DNA from 2 places in the Vibrio rhizosphaerae genome. Region 2 is predicted to be linked to the other one. Evidence: riboswitches for the same ligand, from Rfam matches in the RefSeq annotation. Region 2 holds a riboswitch; the other holds the start of a gene.

Region 1 (3,423 bases), 460 kb from region 2:
CCGGCGACATGAGGAATTTGTTGGCGAATCCGCGGCCAGTTGACGTAACGGAACACTTGCCACGGTGTCATTCCCAGATGACAGGCTAATAAATTTTGCTCTTTCGGAATCATTTCCAGCGAATGTAAAAACAGGCGGCTGGCATAAGGCAGGTTAAAAAAAACATGTGCCAGCAAGATCCCGTTCAAGCCATAGATTGAAACACTGAAATCCAGTCCCAGCGAATGCATTCCCCCGGCAATAAAGCCACTGCGACCATAAATCGCCAATAAACCAAATACCCCGACCAATACAGGAATAACCAAGGTGGTAGAGAAGAGTTTGATCAGTAACTCACGTCCGGGAAATGCACGACGATGCAGAGCTAAGGCAACCGGAATTGCCGGAATCACACTGAACAGCGTGGATAACAGTGCCTGATAAAAACTAAACCGCGTGACATGGAGATAATAAGGATCGCTCAGCACAGCGGTCAGTTCGAGACCAGAAGCATGAACCAACAATGCGCCAAAAGCACTCAAAATAAAGGCCACCACCCCCGTGGCGACCCAGAGCCCGATGCGGGGCGTCCGTTGCAATTTCACGGCAGCGGCTATCGAGCTTGCGTGAGCGCGGTTTGCCACTCGCGAATCCAATGTTTGCGGTTTTCAGCAACCTGCGTCGCACTAAACTGCAATGTTTTTTTCGGGACAGAGAGATGACGGAAAGCGTCCGGCAGAGTGACCGAGGTGACCGGATACATCCAGTTCGTCGTCGGGATCACCGACTGAAAATCCTCACTCAACATAAACTGCATGAACTGATCGGCCAGCGCCTGATGTGGACTGCCCGCCAATTTCGCCGCCACTTCAACCTGCATGTAATGGCCTTCCGAAAACTCAGCCGCAGCATATCGGTCATCCTGCTCAGCGACCTGATGATAAGCCGGCGAAGTGGTGTACGACAGAACCATATCCGACTCACCTTTCAGAAACATCGAATAAGCCTCCGACCAGCCTTTGGTGACCGTCACTGTTTTCTTCGCCAATTGTTGCCAAGCCTCTGCCGCATGCTCACCATAGACGGATTTCATCCATAACAGTAACCCTTGCCCCGGTGTCGAGGTGCGTGGATCCTGATAGATAATTTTCAAGTCCGGGGATTGTCCGACCAGAGCTTTAAGACTCTGAGGTGGGTGAGGGAGTCGATCCTTACGATACACAAAGGCAAAATAACCATAATCGTAAGGAATGAACACATCATCATGCCACCCATTGGGTAACGTCAATGCTGCAGTATTGACATGATGTTTAGCGAACAGCCCCGTCTGTTTGGCTTCTGCCATCAGGCTGTCGTCCAGCCCCAGAACGATATCCGCCTGACTATGATGACCTTCAAGCCGCAGACGATTAAGAATGGATACACCGTCATCGAGGGCGACATAATTCAGCTCACAGCCACAGCGCGCCTCAAATGCTTTCTGAATCGCAGGCCCGGGGCCCCATTCTGAAGTAAATGAATCGTAGGTATAAACGGTTAATGTCGGGGATTTGGCCTGCACCGCGCCAGCGGTCAGACTCAGGGCGAAGATGCCTGCATAAATCGAGGCTTTAGAATAGTTCAATGTCACAGCTCGCTCTCCTTGCTACGAGCGGCACAGGGTTGAGGCAGGCCTCAAAAAAGGGCAGACCAAACTCAATTCCTACGCCAGCATTATCTGGTTCAGGTCGTTGCGGGTTCCGGGCAATTGCCCAATCTCAGCACCATAACAACATCCCGAACCGGTTATTTGTCATGGAAGCTCCCCGATGAGTGCGGATGATTTTACTGTGAATTGAATCAATGTGCTACTGATGATTCAGCGCTGATATCCCCAGCGCGGCACAACCGTTTGCTCAATCCCCAGATGATCAAGAATCCGCGCAACCATAAAATCGACTAAATCATCAATCGACTCCGGCTGATGATAAAATCCGGGTGCGGCCGGCATAATCGTCACACCGACCTGAGACAACTTGAGCATATTTTCCAAATGAACCGTTGAAAAAGGGGTTTCCCGCACCACCAGCAGCAGTTGTCCTTTTTCTTTGATCACCACATCGGCTGCCCGCTCAATCAAATTGTCCGACATCCCATAAGCAATCGAAGCAACACTCCCGGCAGAACACGGGCAAACGACCATTTGTTTGGGCGCAGACGAACCGGAAGCCACCGGAGAAAACCAATCTTCTTTGCCACAGACAACCAACTGTTCCCCACGACATTGCAGGTGCTCAACCAAAGCCTGATGGGCCTTATCCGGCGCAGCAGAAAGCTTGAGGCCATGCTCGGTCGCCAACACAACTCTGGCTGCTGATGAAATTAACAGATAGACCTGATAATCCGCAGCCAGCAGGTGTTGCAGTAAGCGTAAGCCATAAGGAGCGCCAGAAGCGCCGGTCCAAGCAAGGGTAATCGATTTTTCATGCGAAAGACGGCTCATACGCGCCCCTCCAACTGTTGCAGGAGTTTGTCATGAATGCCGCCGAAACCACCATTACTCATCACCAAAATCGAATCTCCAGCGTCAGCGACCTGCACCACTTGTTGTACTAAAGCATCAATCTCATCAGCCGTGTATCCCGGCTGGTGACACTGTGCGACCACATCAGCAACAGGCCATGTCAATTCTTGCGGCTGATAGATAAACACCATATCCGCCTGAGCCAAAGCATCTGCCAGCGCCTGCTTATGCACACCCATTTTCATCGTTGCCGAGCGAGGTTCCAGTACCGCCAGAATCCGTTGCGCCCCGACTTTCGCACGCAGCCCGGCCAATGTCTGTTGAATGGCCGTCGGATGGTGGGCAAAGTCATCATAAACCGTCACACCATGCACTTCACCACGCAGCTCCAGACGACGTTTCGTATTGACAAAATCGCCCAGCGCTTCACAAGCGATGGCCGGCAAAACACCGACATGACGCGCTGCCGCAACGGCCATGATTGCGTTATGTACATTATGATCGCCGATCAAATCCCATGAAACCGTGCCGACAGACTCACCATTGAATAATATTTGGAATGATGATCCATCTTTTGCCAATTTTGTTGCATTCCAGTTTGCATTCTCTCCGCAGAACTCTTGTTCACTCCAGCATCCGCGTTCTAAAACATCATTTAATGCCAGATCATTTTGGGGAGAAAGGATGCGACCAATACCGGGAACCGTTCGGACTAAATGATGAAATTGTTTCTTAATCGCTTCAAGATCGTCGAAGATATCAGCATGATCGAACTCAAGATTGTTCAGGATCAGGGTATTCGGATGGTAGTGGACAAACTTAGATCGCTTGTCGAAAAAAGCACTGTCATATTCATCGGCTTCGACGACAAAAAAGTCACTTTCACCCAGTCTGGCGGAAATTCCGAAGTTACCGAGCACCCCACCGACCAAAAAACCGGG
Region 2 (3,423 bases):
GAACCGGGCTTTTGACAGAGCATTGTCTCGAATCTGTGCACCGGGATGCCCTTTCGCTAAATCCGCTGCATGAGCGGCAATTTTGTAGGTGATTAATCCGGTTTTTACATCGTCTTTATTAGGTAATCCGAGATGCTCTTTCGGGGTGACATAACAGAGCATAGCGCAACCGTACCAACCAATCATGGCGGCACCAATCCCCGACGTAATATGGTCATATCCCGGTGCAATATCAGTCGTCAGCGGGCCTAACGTATAGAATGGAGCTTCCGAACAGTGGCGCAACTGTTCTTCCATATTCTCTTTAACTAAGTGCATCGGTACATGTCCGGGGCCTTCAATCATCACCTGAACATCATAATCCCATGCAATTTTAGTCAGTTCTCCCAATGTTCTGAGTTCAGAGAACTGGGCTTCATCATTCGCATCCGCCACCGAACCGGGCCGAAGCCCATCACCTAACGAAAGCGAAACATCATACTGAGCGCAGATTTCACAAATATCCCGGAAATGGGTATAGAGAAAGTTTTCTTCATGATGGGCCAGACACCACTTGGCAATGATAGAACCACCGCGAGAGACAATTCCTGTCACTCGTTTCGCAGTCATCGGCACATAACGCAGCAAGACGCCGGCATGAATGGTGAAGTAATCAACGCCTTGTTCTGCTTGTTCAATCAATGTATCTCGCATCACTTCCCAAGTCAGATTCTCGGCAACACCGTTTACTTTTTCCAGTGCTTGATACATTGGAACCGTACCGATCGGAACCGGACTATTACGCAGAATCCATTCCCTTGTCTCATGAATATTACGTCCGGTTGACAGGTCCATCACCGTGTCAGCCCCCCAACGCGTAGACCAGACAAGTTTCTCGACTTCTTCTTCAATCGATGATGTGACCGAAGAATTACCAATATTGGCATTCACTTTGACCAGAAAATTACGCCCGATAATCATCGGTTCAGATTCAGGGTGATTGATATTGGCAGGAATAATCGCCCGCCCTTCTGCAACTTCACGTCGGACAAATTCAGCACTGATCGCCTCAGGTAAATGCGCACCGAAGCTCTCTCCCGGATGCTGTAAATTCAACTGTTCATCGCGATACTGCTGCCGCTGCATGTTCTCACGAATCGCAATAAACTCCATTTCAGGTGTTATGATTCCGCGACGGGCATAATGGAGCTGAGTCACACAATGGCCGGACAATGCCTTACGAATACGTGGTAGATGACCATAGCGCAACGTATCCAGCGTATGATCCGCCAGACGCTCACGCGCATAATGAGAGGTCATTTGATCAATGACTTGTGTATCAGACCGCGCTTCTATCCAATGCTGTCTTAACGGAGGCAACCCCTGATAAACATCAACGGTATATTCAGGATCGGTGTACACCCCAGATGTATCATAAACATGGATCGCTTCGTTGGGCTCATAGCGTGGGCCATCATTGGATTGTCCGACCAGACTATCGGCCAGTTGAATCGCTCGCATCGGTACCCGGATATCGGTCCGGGATCCCTGTACATAGACTTTGGTTGAATTGGGGTAAGGTGTTGACTGGATGTTTTCAATAAACTGTTTAGCTTCCAGTCTGGATTGTTTACGGCTCGACATGCATTTTTCTCCAGTAAATGGTTAAGAAAGAAATGCTTGACGGAAGGATGCAGAGACAAGAGGTGAAAATCGATTGTCGTATGATCAAGAAAACGACATACAGACAGATTTTCGGACAATAGAGAGGCTGTGATGAAATGAAATATAGCCTGAATATTCTCTCTTGTTCCCTTCGCAGGTATTAACCTGATCAGGTTCAACGGATCCCGAATGAACGGTCTCAGCCTTTTGGCACTCCGACAAGTAAAAACATTATAGAGAATGGCTTTTATTAAACAAAGTAAAAAAACGATTTAACTCTTCGTGAGCAGTTGAAACCCAACCCACGCCGCAGAAATACTCAAAACCACATTCAACAAAATATTCAGGCCAAATTTGAGAAATGCTCCCTGCTGCATTAGCAAGACATTATCCATTGAGAACGTAGAGAAGGTAGTCAAAGCACCTAAGAATCCCAATCCGATAATTTGACGCCATGGCTCAACGGAAATTAGCTGTTCCTGAATTGCGGCAATTAAAAGCCCCATCATCAAGGAGCCTAAAATATTCACTGTCAGCGTTCCATAAGGAAAACCTTTACCAAATAAAAAGGCACAAAGCTCTGAAATTAAATAACGAGAGCAAGCACCAAATGCGCCCCCAAAGGCTATAAAGCCAAGTATAGAGAACTGACTCATCATCATTTCCTCAAAAAAGACCGAGTGACACCCTTTTTACCATTAAAAATAAGAGCACTGGGCCTTAGATAAATTCACACCATAAAAAAGTTACAGGAGTCACTTTATTGCTTTAATCCTGTACTTAACCCGATTTTATATTCATCAATTATCATATAGTTGATACCTAAGTCAGGATCTCAACGCATACAAGTGCCGATATACAATGACTGTCTATACTACACAACTCATTATCTGTGATTTGAGGGAGATGAATAAAATGATGGTACTGTGTGAGATGAAGAAGATCAAAAATATAAATCCGCTCCGAACATCAGAGTGACATGTCACTGAGGAATCAACTCAGTTAATTTATATCGAAGTCGATTCCTCAATTCCAAGCAAGACAGACACCGGTCTTTCGTCGTATCGGTGTTGCTCTTGCGATTCAACACCGATCCAATTCATTATTCAGCCTGACCCAGAACCAGCTGATCACCATCCCAGACAACCGGCTTCATTCGGGTATGGCGGTTCGGGTCCCACAACGGGTCACCGTCAATCTCTGTATAATCACGGGCATGATAAACCAAAATATCATGCCCCTGCTCATCTTTGGTAAAACAGCTGTGTCCTGGCCCGAAAACATGCTTGTCCGCATTGGTGACAAACACTGGGTTTGGCGATTTGTGCCAACTGGCCGGGTCAAGTAAATCCGCATTTTCATCAGCTTGTAAAAGTCCCATACAATAGCGCTCATCGGTAGCACTGGCGGAATAGGTCAACCAGACTTTCCCATGACGAATCAAAATGTACGGACCTTCATTCACCATAAAGCCCTGAACCTCCCAGTCAAACTCAGGGATCGACAGACGACTGGCCGGTAACTTTAATGTTGTCGGTGACAGCATTTCAGCAATATATAAATTAGAATTGCCAGCAATGGTCGGTTCCTTTTGTGCCCAGACATAATACCGCGTCCCACGATGTGCAAACGTTGTCGCATCCAGACAAAATGAATCGATGCCAGAATCGATCGGTCCACAAAACGTCCACGGCTCCGTCAGCGGGTTCTCTCCATGACAACCAATGGCATACATCCGGTGCTGAAATAAGCCATCCTTAATTTCCCTGCTGGGTGCCG

What was found. A riboswitch is a leader RNA that binds a small molecule or an ion and turns the genes downstream of it on or off. The one in region 2 is predicted to bind thiamine pyrophosphate.
Region 1: another riboswitch for thiamine pyrophosphate. It lies ahead of thiB (thiamine ABC transporter substrate binding subunit); the one in region 2 lies ahead of thiC (phosphomethylpyrimidine synthase ThiC).

The regions. Positions count from the first base shown of each region.
Region 1 is NZ_AP024903.1:416,147-419,569, reverse strand. Features, by position in the region: gene thiP (thiamine/thiamine pyrophosphate ABC transporter permease ThiP) at 1-578, opposite strand, end outside; gene thiB (thiamine ABC transporter substrate binding subunit) at 593-1,582, opposite strand; TPP riboswitch at 1,662-1,797, opposite strand; gene OCV37_RS01890 (flavin prenyltransferase UbiX) at 1,838-2,461, opposite strand; gene mpl (UDP-N-acetylmuramate:L-alanyl-gamma-D-glutamyl-meso-diaminopimelate ligase) at 2,458-3,423, opposite strand, start outside.
Region 2 is NZ_AP024903.1:3,463,932-3,467,354, forward strand. Features, by position in the region: gene thiC (phosphomethylpyrimidine synthase ThiC) at 1-1,623, opposite strand, end outside; TPP riboswitch at 1,774-1,872, opposite strand; gene crcB (fluoride efflux transporter CrcB) at 1,917-2,300, opposite strand; gene OCV37_RS15065 (glycoside hydrolase family 43 protein) at 2,747-3,423, opposite strand, start outside.